DNA from 4 places in the Micromonospora sp. CNZ309 genome. Region 2 is predicted to be linked to each of the others. Evidence: riboswitches for the same ligand, from Rfam matches in the RefSeq annotation. Region 2 holds a riboswitch; each other region holds the start of a gene.
What was found. Region 2 has a riboswitch for cyclic di-AMP ahead of CLT72_RS00510 (C39 family peptidase). Riboswitches for the same ligand answer to the same signal wherever they lie in the genome.
Positions count from the first base shown of each region.

Region 1: it holds a riboswitch for cyclic di-AMP, as region 2 does, so the genes downstream of both, CLT72_RS25345 (coiled-coil domain-containing protein) here and CLT72_RS00510 (C39 family peptidase) in region 2, are expected to answer to the same signal.
Region 3: it holds a riboswitch for cyclic di-AMP, as region 2 does, so the genes downstream of both, CLT72_RS14135 (coiled-coil domain-containing protein) here and CLT72_RS00510 (C39 family peptidase) in region 2, are expected to answer to the same signal.
Region 4: it holds a riboswitch for cyclic di-AMP, as region 2 does, so the genes downstream of both, CLT72_RS22795 (C40 family peptidase) here and CLT72_RS00510 (C39 family peptidase) in region 2, are expected to answer to the same signal.

Region 1 covers NZ_PJNG01000001.1:5,906,950-5,910,885, reverse strand. The annotation lists gene CLT72_RS25350 (YibE/F family protein) at 1-1,036, shown strand, start outside; cyclic di-AMP (ydaO/yuaA leader) riboswitch at 1,203-1,334, shown strand; gene CLT72_RS25345 (coiled-coil domain-containing protein) at 1,338-2,354, shown strand; gene CLT72_RS25340 (carbonic anhydrase) at 2,473-3,219, opposite strand; gene CLT72_RS25335 (helix-turn-helix transcriptional regulator) at 3,448-3,789, shown strand; gene CLT72_RS33060 (S8 family serine peptidase) at 3,935-3,936, shown strand, end outside.
Region 2 covers NZ_PJNG01000001.1:102,534-106,469, forward strand. The annotation lists gene CLT72_RS00505 (acyltransferase family protein) at 159-1,388, shown strand; cyclic di-AMP (ydaO/yuaA leader) riboswitch at 1,708-1,848, shown strand; gene CLT72_RS00510 (C39 family peptidase) at 2,078-2,923, shown strand; gene CLT72_RS00515 (alpha/beta fold hydrolase) at 3,029-3,772, shown strand; gene CLT72_RS00520 (CDP-glycerol glycerophosphotransferase family protein) at 3,796-3,936, opposite strand, start outside.
Region 3 covers NZ_PJNG01000001.1:3,469,374-3,473,309, reverse strand. The annotation lists gene surE (5'/3'-nucleotidase SurE) at 1-199, opposite strand, end outside; gene CLT72_RS14145 (1-phosphofructokinase family hexose kinase) at 196-1,173, opposite strand; gene CLT72_RS14140 (hypothetical protein) at 1,348-1,827, shown strand; gene CLT72_RS14135 (coiled-coil domain-containing protein) at 1,860-2,939, opposite strand; cyclic di-AMP (ydaO/yuaA leader) riboswitch at 2,953-3,084, opposite strand; gene CLT72_RS14130 (cation diffusion facilitator family transporter) at 3,238-3,936, opposite strand, start outside.
Region 4 covers NZ_PJNG01000001.1:5,380,756-5,384,691, reverse strand. The annotation lists gene dcd (dCTP deaminase) at 1-335, shown strand, start outside; gene CLT72_RS22795 (C40 family peptidase) at 390-1,424, opposite strand; cyclic di-AMP (ydaO/yuaA leader) riboswitch at 1,437-1,571, opposite strand; gene CLT72_RS22790 (N-acetylmuramoyl-L-alanine amidase) at 1,810-3,828, shown strand; gene CLT72_RS22785 (C40 family peptidase) at 3,905-3,936, opposite strand, start outside.

The sequences.
Region 1 (3,936 bases), 5.8 Mb from region 2:
GGTCCCGGCCGGCCCCGGTGCGCCGACCGTCGCCGTGGACGACGAGATCATCCTGGTCGAGCTCATCGACCCCGCCGACCCCACGGCCAGCTCCTACAACATCGCGGAGCACCAGCGCGGCAAGCCGCTGGTCTGGCTGGTGGCGCTCTTCGCGGCCGCGATCGTCGCCTTCGGGCGGTGGCGGGGGCTGGCCGCGCTGGCCGGCCTGGCGGCGAGCTTCGCCATCCTGCTGACCTTCGTGCTGCCCGGCATCGGCGCCGGGAGCCCCCCGCTCCTGGTCGCGGTCGTCGGCGCCGCCCTGATCATGTTCGTGGTGCTCTACCTGACCCACGGCGTGACCGCGCAGACCTCGGTCGCCGTACTCGGCACGTTGGGCAGCCTGGTGCTGACCGGCGTCCTCGGCACCATCGCCACCGCCGCGACCCACCTGACCGGCTTCGGCTCCGAGGACGCCACCACGCTGTCGATGTACCAGGCCGACGTCGACCTGCACGGGCTGCTGCTGGCCGGGATCATCATCGGCTCCCTCGGGGTGCTCGACGACGTCACGGTCACCCAGGCCGCCACCGTCACCGAGCTGGCGCACGCCAACCCGGGACTGTCCCGCAGGCAGCTCTACCGGGCGGCGACCCGGGTCGGGCGCGCACACATCGCCTCGACGGTGAACACGATCGTGCTGGCGTACGCCGGTGCCTCGCTGCCGGTGCTGCTCCTGCTCACCGCCGACTCGCGGGCGGTGACCCAGCTTCTCACCAGCGAGTTCCTCGCCCAGGAGATCGTCCGAAGCGCGGTCGCCACCCTCGGGCTGATCGCCGCCGTGCCGCTGACCACCGGCCTGGCGGCCCTGGTGACCACGGCGGGCCGGCGGGCCGGGGAACCCACCGACCGCGAGGCCACCGCGCCCGCGCCGACGCCCCGGCCGGCGGCCGACCGGTCCGAGGCGCTGGAGGCGCTCAGCGGACCGCGCGGGGACACGCCGTCCGCCGCTCCCGCCGGATGGCCCGACCAGAACGGGAGAACGGACACGGCATGGTGACACTCCTCTGCGTGACGGATCATGGTTCCCGCCCTGATAGACGCGTCACTGGTCACCGTCAGCCATTACGAAATAACGCATTTAGTCGGCTTAGGGACGTAGATCCCCGGGAGTGCTCTCGGGTAACCTCGCTGCCGGTCACCGCCGAAGGCGCGCAGCGGCGCCTGCGGTGCCGCCGCCCAATCGCCGCCAGGCGAACCGGGGACCCAGGCACGTGGGGTGAATCCGCGACAGCGGTAGGGGCCACTTCCGCCCCGAACCCGTCAGCTAACCCGGTCGGCGGTCGACGGAAGGGAAAACTGTGACGGCACCCCTACGCCGCTGGTTGACGCCCGTGGTGGCCGTACTCGCCGCCTTGGCGGTCTTCGCCGGGCCTCTCCCGGCGGGGGCCGAGCCCACCCCACCCAAGCCCTCCGGCCACGGCGACGACGAGCCCAAGCTGCTCGACGACCTGATCGAGGCCCGCAACCGGTCCTACGTGCAGGCCAAGGCGAAGCTGGAGAAGTCGAAGAAGCGTCAGCTCGAACTGGCCCTGGAGGTCAACCGGGCACAGGGCGAGCTGAACGCGCTGGCGCCGCAGGTCAGTCAGATCGCCGCCCAGTCCTACCGGACGGGACGGATCGGCGCGGTGTCGATGCTGCTGGACACCGCCAGCCCCGACTCGTTCGTCAAGCGCGCCGCCGCCCTCGACGAGCTGAACCTGGTCAATTCCAAGAAGCTCGCCGAAGTCAACGCGGTCAAGAACCGCGCCGAGCAGGCCAAGCTGGCGCTCGACGCCGAGGTCCGCGAGCAGCAGAAGCTGACGAACGAGATGGCGCGCGGCAAGCGGGAGGCGGAGAAGGCGCTCGCGCTGGTCGGCGGCAGGGGGCTGACCAGTGGCAAGGTGGTCGCCACCTCGCCGGTGGCGAAGATCGCGCCGGGGCGCACGGCCGACGGCGACTGGAAACCCCTGGGCTGCACCGAGAACGACCCCACCACCTCCGGCTGCATCACCGCGCGCACGCTGCACATGTACAAGGAGGTCAAGCGGGTCGGCTTCAACCGGTTCGTCGGCTGTTACCGCTCCGGCGGGCCGTACGAGCATCCGAAGGGCCGGGCCTGCGACTGGTCGTTGCAGAGGAGCGGCTTCTCCCCCTGGCACAACGACGACACCTACATGTACGGCAACAACCTGACCGCGTTCCTGGTCCGCAACGCAGACCGGCTCGGCATCTACTACGTGATCTGGAACCGGCAGATCTGGTTCCCGGCGACAGGCTGGAGCTCCTACAGCGGCCCGTCGAACCACACCGACCACGTGCACGTGTCACTGCTCTAGCCGCCCGCCCACGGGCCGGCGAAGCCGGGACCGACACAGGGCCACCCCCGCCGGACGCGGGAGCGGCCCTGTGTCGTCGTGCGGCCCGACGACGACCGGTCGGGACGGGTCGGGAGGATCAGGCGGCGCTGGCAGCCGGCTCCGGCGCGTCGACCGTACGGGCGGACGCGGCGGCCACCGTCCGCACCTCGCCGGCGGTCAGCCGGTACGACATGCCGACCACCCCGCAGCGGCCGGCGGCCACCTCCGCGGCGAGGACGGCGGAACGGTCGAGCATCGCCTCGACGGTGTGCGCGATGTGGATGTCGACGATCCCGTCGATGTCCTCCACGCCCTCGGCGGCGGCCCGCCGCAGACTGGGCACCACGGCATCCACCACGGCGCAGAGATGCCCGACCGGCGAGGTGCCGGTGGCGTCCGCCGTACGCGCCGCCTGGACGGCCCCGCACGAGTCGTGCCCGAGCACCACCACCAGGGGCGTGCCCAGGACGGTGACGGCGTACTCGACGCTGCCCAGCACCTCGGGGCCGATGGTGTGCCCGGCGGTGCGGACCACGAAGAGGTCACCCAGGCCACGGTCGAAGATGATCTCGGCAGCGAGGCGGGAGTCGGAGCAGCCGACGATCACCGCGAAGGGATGCTGCCCGTCGGCGACCGCGGCACGGTGCCCGGCGTCCTGGTTGGGGTGGCGCGGCGCGCCGGTCACGAACCGCCGGTTGCCGGCGTGCAGCTCGGCGAGCGCCTGCTCGGGACTCGCGGGGACGGCCGGGGCGGTGCCGGCGTCGGCCGGGGCGGTGCCCGTGGTCGACCCCGGGAGCGTCCGCTCCGGGCCCGGTTGAGTGCCTGGCGATCCGGGACGACTCATCCCCACACCTCGCTCCTGACGTGAACGGCCTGGTCACCCGGGCCGACGCTGGACGCGGGCTGCCACCACGGTCACACGCACGGCAAGGTACGTCAAGGTATGCGTGATATCCATTTCATATGTTCGTCGGCACCCGGTACGCCGTCCGCCCGCAGGCTTGCGCGTCACGCGCTCGCGCGGCAGCCAGCGTGCGAGGGCGCGCGGCAGGTGCGAGGAAAGGGCCATACGATGGCGGGCATGGCGACGACTGGGGAGAACGGGAGCACCCGCAACTGGACGTTCCTCACCAACCACGGGCACGTGCTGCTCGCCATCGCGCGCAACCCCACCGCCCGGCTCCGCGACGTCGCCGACGAGGTGGGCGTCACCGAACGGGCCGCCCAGGCGATCGTCGCCGACCTGGAGGCCGGCGGTTACCTCAACCGCACCCGGGTCGGCCGGCGCAACGAGTACACGCTCAACCCCGCCGGCCGGTTCCGGCACCCCGCCGAGGCGGACCGGCAGGTCGGTGCCCTGCTCGCCCTCTTCACCGACGAGCAGGAGCCGGTCGAGCCCGCCGAGGGCCCCTGACGACGGCACCCACCCGTCCGCCGCCACCGACCGCCGCCACCCACCGCCGACGCTCCCGACCCCGCGCCGCCGACCGCCGCAGGACTCCCGGCCCGCCGCCGACCCGCCGACCGCCGCAGGGCTCCCCCGGCGGTAATCTCACCGCGT
Region 2 (3,936 bases):
CGGACGGGACGGAAAAGAGTCTCAGGGCCGCCGGGTAGGGTGCCCGGCGGGGCGGCGCCGACCGGTGGGCCGCCGACGGGCCCCCGCGCAGGTGCCCGACGACGGGCCGAGGAGGAGACGTACGTGCTGGTGACCCTGCGGATCGCCGGGATGCCGGCATGACGGGGACCGCGACCGCCGCGCCGGCAGTCCGGCCCGCGTCCCCGGCCAGCCGCCTGCCGTCGCTGACCGGGCTGCGCTGGGTCGCCGCCCTGCTCGTCTTCGGTTTCCACGTCGCGACGATGGGCATCATCGCCGAGCCCGGCCACAAGGCCGTCGTGGACTGGGCCTTCGCCCTCGGCCTCTCCGGCGTGCAGTTCTTCTTCATCCTCAGCGGCTTCGTGCTGGTCTGGTCGGCCCGGCCCAGCGACACCCGCCGGGCGTTCTGGCGCCGCCGGGTGGCCAAGATCTGGCCGAGCCACGTGGTCCTGTGGGTGGCGGCCCTGGCGGTCGCGGCCTGGTTCGCCGACCCCGTGGACCGGGTCGTCGCGGTGGAGAACCTCTTCCTCCTCCAGGCCTGGGACCCGCGGCCGGGCCACTTCTACAGCATCAACACGGTCAGCTGGTCGCTGTCCTGCGAGTTCTTCTTCTACCTCTGCCTGCCGTTGGCCCTGCCGTTCATCCGCCGGGCCCGGCCGTGGGCGCTGTGGGCCGTCGTGGTCGCGGTGCCGCTGCTGATCCTGGCGCTCTGGCCGGCCCAGTCCCTGGTGCCGGAGGAGAGCCGGTGGTGGTTCACCCAGATCTTCCCGCCGGTGCGGTCGCTGGAGTTCTGGATGGGCGTGGCCGCCGCCGAGCTGATGCGGCGCGGCCGGTGGCGGGGACCGAGCCTGCCGGTGGCCAGCCTGGTGTTCGTGGCGACCTGGGTGCTCGCCGCGCAGTGGGTCCGCGCCGAACTGTGGGCGGCGCTGCTCTCCGTGGCGTACATCCTGGTCATCGCGGCGGCGGCGGACGCCGACGTACGCGGGCGGCGCTCGCCGTGGCGGTCCCGCCCGATGGTCTGGCTCGGCGAGGTCTCCTTCGCCTTCTACCTGGTGCACGTCCTGGTGATGATCAGCGTCCTGCGGTTCACCGGCGACTGGGGCGTCGGGTTCCCCGGCTGGTGGGGGCTGGCGGTGGTGCTCGGCTTCCTGCTGGTCAACCTGGCCCTGGCCGCCCTGCTGCACCGCTTCGTCGAGACGCCGATGATGCGGCTGCTCACCCCGCGCAGGACGGCCCGCCCGACGCCGCGGGGCGGGGACGACGGCGGGACGGACCCCGGCGCCTCCGGGCCACCACCGGGGAAGCGGGGCGACGCCGTGCCGCGTCCCCGGCCCGCCGACCACCCGGCGGCGTACGTCGACTCGCGCTGACCGCCCCGGGCGGAAATCCCACCCGTCGGGAAGGCCCGACCGTTTTCGTGACGCCGGTCACCGCGACGCCGAACCGGTCACCGGGCGCGGCCGGGTCGTTTCCCGCCGGGGTTTCGGGGTCGATGCCCGCCACTCGTCCCGTTGTCACCCTCGGGCGCCGGCCGAAACGGTCGTCCCATTGAGTCACGTCAGTGGCGAGCTGCCCGCAAAAATTGCGCCCAGATCAAGGTTTAAGCAGGTGGGGCTGGGTTGGCAGGGCGCGGACCGGCCAGTAATGTCGGCGCGTCCGGTGCGGTACCCGATCGCTCAGAGGCGACGCCGCACCGACCCGCCTAATCGTGAACGACGAGCCGGGGACCCAGTGCTTCGTGGGGTGAATCCGTGGGCCGCAGGCCTGTGGTAGGGCGTTCTTCCCGCCCGAATCCGTCAGCTAACCCGGTCGGCGGCGTCGGAAGGAGTTCCATCCTCGTGCAGCACCCACCCACCCCCCGGTTGTTCCGCCGTCTCCACGGCGCCGCGGTGCCCGCGCTCGCCCCTTCGCAGGTAGCGAGCTGACCGACCGGTCACCGTTCGTCGCCCGGCATCCCGGGCGCATCCCCTGAGTGGCCCACCACCCGCACGGACGCCCGTCCGCGCGGTCGGTCCGCCCTGCCCTCGGCGCGGACCGCCGGCCGCTCACCCCCGAGCCCGTGGAGGAAACCGTGAAGCACCACCTCAGGCGACAGCTACGTCGCCTCACGTCCGAGCGTCCGTACCAGTTGGCCGCCGCGTCCGCCGCGGCGCTCGTGCTGGCGTCGGGCACGGGCGCGCTGCTGGCCGGAGCCGACGAGGCCCCCGCCGCCGCGCAGGCCCCGGTCGCCGCGAGCGAGCCACGCGAGGCCACCGCGGCCTCGCGCGGGCAGGCCCGGATCGCGACGGCCCCGTCCAGCGCGGCCCCGGCCGCCGCCAGCGCCGCCCCGTCGGCCAGCGCCACCAGCACCGCCCCTGACCCGGACCTGACCCGCAAGCCGGAGCCGCCGAAGCCACCGGCCGCGAAGAGCCTGGACTACGACTACCAGGCCCAGACCACGTTCTACAACTGCGGTCCGGCGGCCGTCCGGCACGCCCTCAGCGCCGCCGGCATCGCGCGCAGCCAGGACGCCCTCGGTGCCCAGTTGGGCACCGACCAGATGGGCACCGACTCGGCCCAGGACACCACCCGCGTGCTGAACGCGACGGTGAAGGGCGAGCCGTACCGGACCCGGATGATCCCGGGCGGCGCCGCCACCCCGGCGCAGATGGACCGGCTCCAGGCCGACGTCGTCGCGGCCATCGGCGACGGGCGGGGCGTCGTGGTGAACGTCGCCGGCAGCGCCACGGACACCGACGGCGGCTGGCACTCGTTCCCCGGCGGCCACTACGTGGCCGTGGTCGGCTACCAGGACGAGGGACGGCTCGTGAAGATCGCCGACTCGGCGAACCCGGCGACCGCGTCGTACTGGATGAGCACCATCGCCCTGGCGAACTGGGCCGCCACCCGCGGCTACTCCGCCTGAGCGACACCGACGGGCGTCGGCCCCCCACCCCGGGGGCCGGCGCCCGTTGTCGTGTCCGGGTCACGGCCCTCGCCCGGCGCCCCGCTGGGTGACAGACTGCGCGGCATGGTCGATGAATCGGGTGACCGCGACGGCCGGCGGGTGCTCCTGCTGCTGCACGGCATGGGCGCGACCGGCGACGTGTGGCTGCCCTGCGCGCCGCTGCTGGAGCGCCGCTGGGCGGGACGGTGGCTGGCGCCGGACCTCGCCGGTCACGGCTGGTCGCCGCCGCTGCCGGAGTACTCGTTCGCGGGCCTGGCCGCGCGGATCGCCGCCGGGCTGACGGCGGACGACCGGCTCGTCGTGCTGGGGCACTCCCTCGGCGGGGTGGTCGGGCTGGCGCTCGCCGCCCGCGGCGCCGGGGTGCCGGTCGAGGCCGTGGTCGGGGTCGGCATCAAGGCGGTCTGGTCGCCGGCCGAGCTGGCGAAGGCGGGTGAGCTGGCGGCCCGTCCGGTGACCTGGTTCGCGAGCCGGGACGAAGCGGCCCGCCGCTACCTGCGGGTGGCCGGCCTTACCGGGCTCTTCGCACCGGACCATCCCGTCGTGGAGGCCGGGCTGCGGCAGGTCGACGGCCGCTGGCGGCTGGCGATGGACCCCGCCGCGTTCGACGTGGGCGAGCCGGAGCTGCCGGCCCTGCTGGCGGCGACCGACGTGCCGGTGCTGCTGGCCCGTGGCGAGCACGACCCCATGGTCACCGACGCCCAGCTCAAGGAGCTGGGCGTGCCGGTCGCCACGCTGCCCGGCCTCGGGCACAACGCCCACGTGGAGGCCCCCGGGACGGTCCTGGACCTCGTCGAGCCCTACCGCTGACCCGTCGCCGCCGGCCGGGCGTGTCAGGTGGCGGGGGAGAGCGTCGCCTCGTCCGGATCGACCGGCAGGCCGGGCCCGCCGGCGGTACGCGGGGCCGGCGGGTTCCAGCCCTCGTCGAGCTGGCGCCGCGCGGCCGTCAGGAACGCCTCGGCGTACGTCTCGGC
Region 3 (3,936 bases), 3.4 Mb from region 2:
GCTCCGGCAGCGGATGCTCGCGGACCACCACGTGCCCGTCCCGCTCCACCGCGGTCATCGCGGCGCTGGTGCCGCTCGCCTCCTCCAGCGGCGCGGCGACGACCACGTCCAGGCCCCGGTCCGCCGCCGCCCGCGCCAGCGCCTGGATGCCGGGCGCGGCGATCCCGTCGTCGTTGGTGACCAGCACCCGCAGCGTCATCGCCCGGCCGCCCGGTCGGCAAGCTCGTCGGGGCTGGTCCGCTCCTGCGGCCGGTTGCCGGCCGGTACGAGGCGCACCCGGTCGACCAGGCCGGTGATCGAGTCGAGCCGGCCGGTGCCCAGGCCGTGCCGGGTCACGTTCAGCGCGCCGGCCGCCGCCCCGGTACGGATGGCGGTGCGCACGTCGCCGCCGCGCGCCACCACGGCCGCCACCCCGGCGGTCATCGAGTCGCCCGCCCCGCGCGGATCGGCCGCCTCCAGGCGGGGCATCTCCACCTCGAAGACCTCGCCGTCGACCAGGGCGAGGGCGGGCTTGTCGGCCCGGCTCACCACCACGTTCTCGGCGCCACCGGCGTGCAGGTCGTACAGGGCCCGGGTGAGCTGCTCCTCCTCCTCGCCGTCGACGCGGCCGTCGGCGATCAGCTCCTCATGGCTGATCTTGAGGAAGAAGACGCCGCTGTCCAGCACGGCGTCGAGGTGCTCGCCGCAGAGATCGACCACCACCCGGCTGCCGTTGGCCCCCAGGTCGGCGGCGAACCGCCGGTAGAGGTCGGCCGGGACCAGCGACGGCTCGTTCGGCCCGCTCAGCACGCTGACCGTGGCGCGCAGCCCCTCGCCGAGCGCCAGGTTGTAGAGCTCGTCCAACTCGTGCCGGCTGAGCGGCTGGCCGGGCACGTCCACGATCTCCTGCCGGGAGCCCTCGCGGCGGTCGTGCACGTAACCGCCGCTGCCGGAGTCGCGCACCACGACCTTCAGGTTGACCCCCTCGCTGACGAGCAGGGGTTCCAGCACCTGGCCGATCTCACCCCCGAGGGCGGTGCAGAGCACCACGTCGACGCCGAGCGACATCACCATCCGGGCCTGCCAGACGCCCTGCCCGCCGGGGTGCAGGTGCAGCTCCGGGGCGTCGCTGGGCTGGTCGACGGTCACCGTCAGCCGGGGCGTGGGCGCGAAGACCATCACGTGCCCGCTCATCCGTCGTACCCGTTCATGCGCCCACCCCTGACCAGAACGTATCGTGACCATCCATCAGCTGACCGTAGTGGTCCCGCCGGCAGGGCGTCCGGACTCCGGGCGGGATCGGCGCGGCGTTGCCAGGGCGCCCGGCATACGCGACGATCGGGCGACCATCGGCGGTGGGGAGACGGCGTGCTCAGGCGGAGTTCCTTCAGCTACACCGTCCAGGCGCGCTGCTCCGTGGCGCGGGCCGCGGCGTTGCTGGTCGATCCGAGGAGGCAGGAGGGCCTGCACCCGCTGATCGTCCGGGTCCGGCGGGTGCCGCCCCGCCCCGGTGCCCGGGCCAGCTACGACATCACCGACCGGCTGGCCGCTGGGCCGGTACGGCTGCCGATCACCTACCGGGCCGACGTCCTGGTCGACGAGCCCGACGAGATCGTCACCGTGGCCCGGCAGTGGCCCGCCACCACGGTGCGCAACCACACCCGGCTGCGGGCGGAGCCCGACGGCGTGGTCCGCGTCGACGTGGAGATCACCCTCGCCGCACCCGCGCCGCTCTTCGGCTACGCGTTCCGCCAGGCGCGCGCCGCCCACCTCGGACTGGCCGCGCGCCTCGCCGCTGTCCTCGACGGTGCCGCGCCGCAGCCGCCACCCACCGACACGCCCCGGTGACCCGCGACGGGCGGGGCACCGGGGCGTGGGCGTCAGTAGACCGACAGGTGCACGTGGTTGGTGTGGTCGCTGGACGGATCGCCGTTGGCCCCGCTGTACGACTTCCACCCGCTGCTCGGCAGCCAGATCTGCCGGTACCAGATCACGTAGAGCACGGCGAGCCGGTCGGCGTTGCGCACGTAGAACGCCGCCAGGTTGTTGCCGTACGTCCGGTCACCGCCGGTGGCGTCGCCGCCGAAGCCGCCCTTCTGGGCCGCGAAGTCGCACGCCCGGCCCTTCGGGTGCTCGCCGGAGCCGCCGGGGCGGTAGCAGGAGACGTAGCGGGTGAAGCCCGCCGCCTTGGCCTGGTTGAGCGCGTGCAGCGTGCGCGGCGTGATGCAGCCGTTGGCGGGGGTGGGGTCGTTGACGCTGCACGACTCGCGCGGCCAGGAGCCGTCGGAGTTGCGCGGCGCCGCCTTCGCCGTCTTGCTCGAGGTGCCGCCCGGCGAGCCGCCCCCGCCTGCGGACTGTCGCTGTTGCTGCTTCTGGTTGGCGACCGTCAGCGCCCGTTCGGCCTGCTCCTTGCGCTTGGCCATCACGGTGACCTGCTTGCGCTGCTCCCGGATCTCGCCGTCCAGGGCGAGCTTCGTGCGGGCGGCCTCGTCCCGGGTCTGCTGGAGCTCGCGCAGGGCCCGGTCCTCCTTGGCGGCCACCGCGTCGAGGGCGGCGGCGCGGTCCATGAAGCCGTCCGGCGAACCGCTGTTGAGCAGGGCGGACGCCACGCTGAGCCGGCCGGTGCGGTAAGCGGCCCCCGCGATCTCGCCGACCTTGGCGCTGCGCGCCGTCAGCTCGACCTCGGTGCTCCTGAGCTGGGCGGCGAGCTGCTGCTGCCGTTTGGCCGACGTGTCGAGGGCGCGCTTGGCGTCGAGGTAGCCCTTGCTGGCGGCCTCGAGTTGGGCCCGCAGGGCGGGCGTGCCGCCCTCCTCGTCCTGGCCGGGGGTGGCGGCGAGCAGGCCGGCGCGGGTGGCGGCCGCCGCCGGGGCGGCGGTGACCGGGGCCACCGCAGCGCCGAGGGCGAGCATCGTGGCGATCAGGGCCGCCGTCCGGGCGGCACGTCGTCGTACAGGTGCCATCACTGGCATACACGTGTCCTTCCGTCAGCCGCCGACCGGGTTAGCTGACGGGTTCGGGACGGAAGATCCCTACCGCTGACGCGGATGCACCCCACGAACATGGTTCCCCGGTACGCCCCGCCGGGCGATTAGGCGGCGGCCACCGCCGGCACCGGTGGGTGCCGCCTGGCGGAGGCCGAAGCAGAGCCTACCGGTGCCGGTGTGACTGCTGCAGTGCAGGTGACGCACGGTGCATGTCCACTAACAGTCAAATCCGGCATAAGGCAACAATACTCTCCCAGATTTAAGGTTGTCCTCATTACCACTCGACTGCCCCGCAAGCCCCTGGCGACGCTCCCGGCTCGATCTGCAACGTGGCGTGCTCGATCTGGAAGTCGTCGTGCAGCGCGGCCCGGGCGGCACCCAGCACCGCGCCGACCTCTGCGTCGGGTGTCATGGTCAGGTGCGCCGAGGCCACCTCCATCCCGGAGGTCAGCGTCCAGACGTGCAGGTCGTGCACCTCGGCGACGCCGGGCACGGCGGCCAGCCGGTCGTGCACGGCCGTTACCTGGAGGTGCTCCGGCGCGGCCTGCACCAGGATGCGCAGCGCCGCCCGCCCGAGTCGCCAGGTGCGCGGCAGGATGAACAGCCCGATCGCGACGGCCACCAGCGGGTCGGCCCACCACCAGCCGGTGGTGGCGATCAGCAGTGCCGCCGCGATCACGCCGAGTGACCCCAGCAGGTCGCCGAGGACCTCCAGGTACGCGCCGTGGACGTTGATGCTCTCCTTCGCCCCCGAGCGCAGCAGGGCGAAGGCGCCGACGTTGGCGAGCAGGCCGAGTACGGCGACCACCAGCATCGGGCCGGCCAGCACCTCCGGCGGGTCGCCGAAGCGGCGTACCGCCTCGATCACGACGTAGACCGCGACGCCGGAGAGCAGCACGGCGTTGGCCAGGGCGGCGAGCACCTCCAGCCGGTAGAGGCCGAACGTGCGCTGCGGGTCGCCGCCCGCCCGCCG
Region 4 (3,936 bases), 5.3 Mb from region 2:
CCTCGACGCTGGAGGTGATCTCGCTCGGCGACCAGCTCGCCGGCCGCCTGGAGGGCAAGTCGAGCCTGGGCCGGCTGGGCCTGCTCACCCACTCCACGGCGGGCTTCATCGACCCGGGCTTCTCCGGCCACGTGACGCTGGAGCTGTCCAACGTGGCGAACCTGCCCATCACCCTCTGGCCGGGCATGAAGATCGGCCAGCTCTGCATCTTTCGGCTCTCGTCGCCGGCGCGGCACCCGTACGGCTCGGCCGTCTACGGCTCCCGCTACCAGGGGCAGCGCGGCCCGACCCCGAGCCGTTCCTGGCAGCACTGGCGCACCTGGCCGACGCGCTGACCCGACCCGTGGGCGCGCGGAGGGCCCCCGCCGGGCAGGGGCCCTCCGCGCGACTCAGCCGGGCCGGCCGTAGCTGTGGATCGGGCCGTCGTCGACCTTCTTCATCCTGACCGGCACCCCGGCGCGGGAGGCGTGCACCACCCAGCCCCCGCCGACGTACATGCCGACGTGGTGCAGGTCGCTGTAGTAGAAGACCAGGTCACCCGGGCGCAGGTCGCCCCGGCTGACGGATGCGGTGGCCCGGCGCTGCTGCGCGGCGTTGTGCGGCAGCGAGACCCCGGCCTTCGCCCAGGCGGCGAGCATCAGGCCGGAGCAGTCGTACGAGTTCGGCCCCTCGGCGCCCCAGACGTAGGGCTTGCCGATCTGGGCACAGGCGAACTTCACGGCGGTGCCGGCCGGGCCGCCGGGATAGCCGGCCGGGCAGGGGGCGGGACGCAGCGGCCCGCCGTTGCCGTAGACGCGCAGCCGCAGCCTCTGCAACCGGTCGATCTCGGCGTTGATCTGCTTCTTCTTCGCCGCGAGCTGGGCCTCGGTGCGGCTGAGCTGGACGACCATCCCGTCCAGCGGCGCCTTCTTCGCGGCCAGCCGGTCGCGCAGCTCGGCGACCTGCCGTACGTCCTGCTGCTGGTGCTGGGCGAACCGGTCGAGCAGTTCGAGCTGCCCGACCATCTCGCCCGGTGAGCGGCTGCCCAGCAGGGCGTTGACGGCGGAGACGTTCTCGCCCTTGTAGGCGCGGGCGGCCAGCGCGCCCACCTTCTCCATCGCCTCGTCGACCTGCTTCTCCAGCGGCCCGATCTGCGCGGCGAGCGCGGCGGCCTGCTTGCGCCTGGCGGCCAGGTCCTGCCGGGTGGCGTTGTGCCGTTCGATGACGGGTTCGAGCTTGTTCCAGTCCTCGTCGATCTGCCGCTCGATCTCGGCGACCGTCGGTTCGGCGTGGGCCGCCGTGGCGCCGCCGGTCAGGACGACGGCGAACGCGGCCAGGGCGGCGAGGGCGGTGGTGCAGCGGTACCAGCGTGGGCGCGGCGCAGCCGTCGTCGGATCGGCGAGGGCCGACCGGACCGACGGTGGCCGCGGGGCATGGTGTGCCACCGGGTTCCGTACTCCTTCTTCCGGACCGCCTACCGGGTTAGCTGACGGGTTCGGGCGGGAAGGGGCGCCCTACCGCAGTGACTGCGGATTCACCCCGGGGTACCTGGGTCCCCGGCTCGCTCGTGAGCGACTCGGCGGTGTCGGACCGTCACCGCCCTGGTTGGACGGATTGTCACCGGCCGACGAATGACCAGAGTAGAGACGACCGTTATCAATCCGCAACCCTCGCGGCGGTGACACTCCGTACTCACCACGCTCGGGCGATTCCGCAACCCGGAGGACGAAGATTTTCTTCCTTCTGAAGTGTCTGGCAGAAAGGTATTGACCAGAGGCGGCGGACGGGGCGAAGGTGGCCCCACCTTTGCCCGCCCGAACTGGGGGTCTGATGCACCTGTCAGCGACATCGAGGAGCAGACGCGTCCTGCTGGCCGCCGCCGTGGCCGCCGCCCTGGCGGCGACGCCGCTCACCGCCGCCGGATCCGCCGCCGCGGCACCGGCCGACGACCGGCAGCAGCAGTACGCCGCCGCGGCGGCCGAGTACGGCGTGCCGGAGAGCGTCCTGCTCGGGGTCTCCTACCTGCAGTCCCGCTGGGACACCAACGCCGGCACGCCGAGCACCAGCGGCGGGTACGGACCGATGCACCTCACCGACGCCGAGCACCTCACCGCCTCCGGCGGCACCCACCACGACGAAGCAACCGAGGACCCGCGCGGGGACGACTCCCGTCCGTCCCTGGCCGAGGCCCACGAGCCGCCGGCCGTCGCCCCGCCCGCCGAGGCGGCACTCCGTACGGTCGACGCCGCCGCGGAGCTGACCGGTGCCAGCGAGGAGGCGCTGCGCACGGACGTCACGACGAACATCCGGGGCGGCGCGGCGCTGCTGGCCGCGTACCAGAAGGAGATCGGCGCCCCGGTCGGCGCCGGCACCGACCCCGCGGCCTGGTACGGCGCGGTGGCCCGGTACTCCGGCGCGGACAGCACCGACGCCGCGGCGGCCTTCGCCGACGAGGTGTACGCCACCATCGCCACCGGCGACAGCCGGCTGACCGACGACGGGCAGCGGGTCACGCTCGCCGGCAGCGCGGTCCAGCCGGAGCGCTCCTGGCTGGACCGGCTGCGCCTGCGCAAGCTCGCCCGGCCCGACGGCCTGGAGTGCCCGAGCGACATCTCCTGCGAGTGGATCCCGGCCCCCTACCAGCAGTACGGCCCCACGCTCGGCGACTACGGCAACCACGACCTGGGGAACCGGCCCGCCCAGCAGAAGATCGAGTACATCGTCATCCACGACACCGAGGGCTACTTCGGTCCCAGCGTCAACCTGGTCAAGGACCCGAAGCGGGTGGGCTGGCACTACACCCTGCGCTCGGTGGACGGCCACATCGCCCAGCACATCAAGACCAAGGACGTCGGCTGGCACGCCGGCAACTGGTACGTGAACGCGAAGTCCATCGGCCTCGAGCACGAGGGCTTCGCGGGGCACGGCACCTGGTACACCGAGGCGATGTACCGCACCTCCGCCAAGCTGGTCCGCCACCTGGCGCGGGCGTACAACATCCCGCTTGACCGCAACCACATCATCGGCCACGACAACGTCCCCGGCACCGTCGCCTCGACCGTACGCGGCATGCACTGGGACCCGGGACCGTACTGGAACTGGTCGCACTACTTCGACCTGCTCAAGGCGCCGTTCAAGTCGACCGGCACGCACCGGACCGGGCTGGTCACCATCGACCCGGACTTCGCCACCAACCAGCCGCCGTTCACCGGCTGCAACCGGCAGCCTCCGGGCGTGCCGAACCCGCCCCCGGCCACGGCCCCCTGCCCGCTGCGCGGCTCCTCCGCGCTGTTCCTGCACAACGCCCCGAGCCATGACGCGCCGCTGGTCAACGACATCGCGCTGCGGCCCGACGGCACCCCGAACACCACGTACGTCTCCGACCACGGGGCCCGGGTCTCGGCCGGCCAGACGTACGCGCTGGCCGAGGTGCAGGGCGACTGGACCGCGATCTGGTACCTCGGCCAGAAGGCGTGGTTCCACAACCCCGCCGCCAAGCCGACCGCGAAGTGGACCGTCGGGTTCGTGGTGACCCCGAAGGCCGGCAAGGCCACCATCCCGGTGTACGGCCGGGCCTACCCGGAGCAGGCCGCCTACCCCGAGGGCGTGCCGTACCAGGCGATCTCGCCGCTCCAGTACACCCTCTCGGCGGGCCAGCGGTACGCCGTCGGCAACCTGCTCCCCGGCGAGTACTACCGGGCCGTCACCTTCGACGGCTCCGCACCGGGTGACCGGACGGTCGTCCGTGGCGACAACCGGTACGTGCAGATCCAGTTCGGTCACCGGATCATGTACGTCAACCTGGACGACGTGAACCTGGTGCCCTCCCCGCTGGGCGCGCCCCGCTGATCCACCCGTACGACGAGAGCCCCCGGTCGGATCGACCGGGGGCTCTCGTCGTTGCCTCGCTGGGCGGTACCGGGGCTCAGCCGGGCCTGCGGAACCCGGCCACCGGCA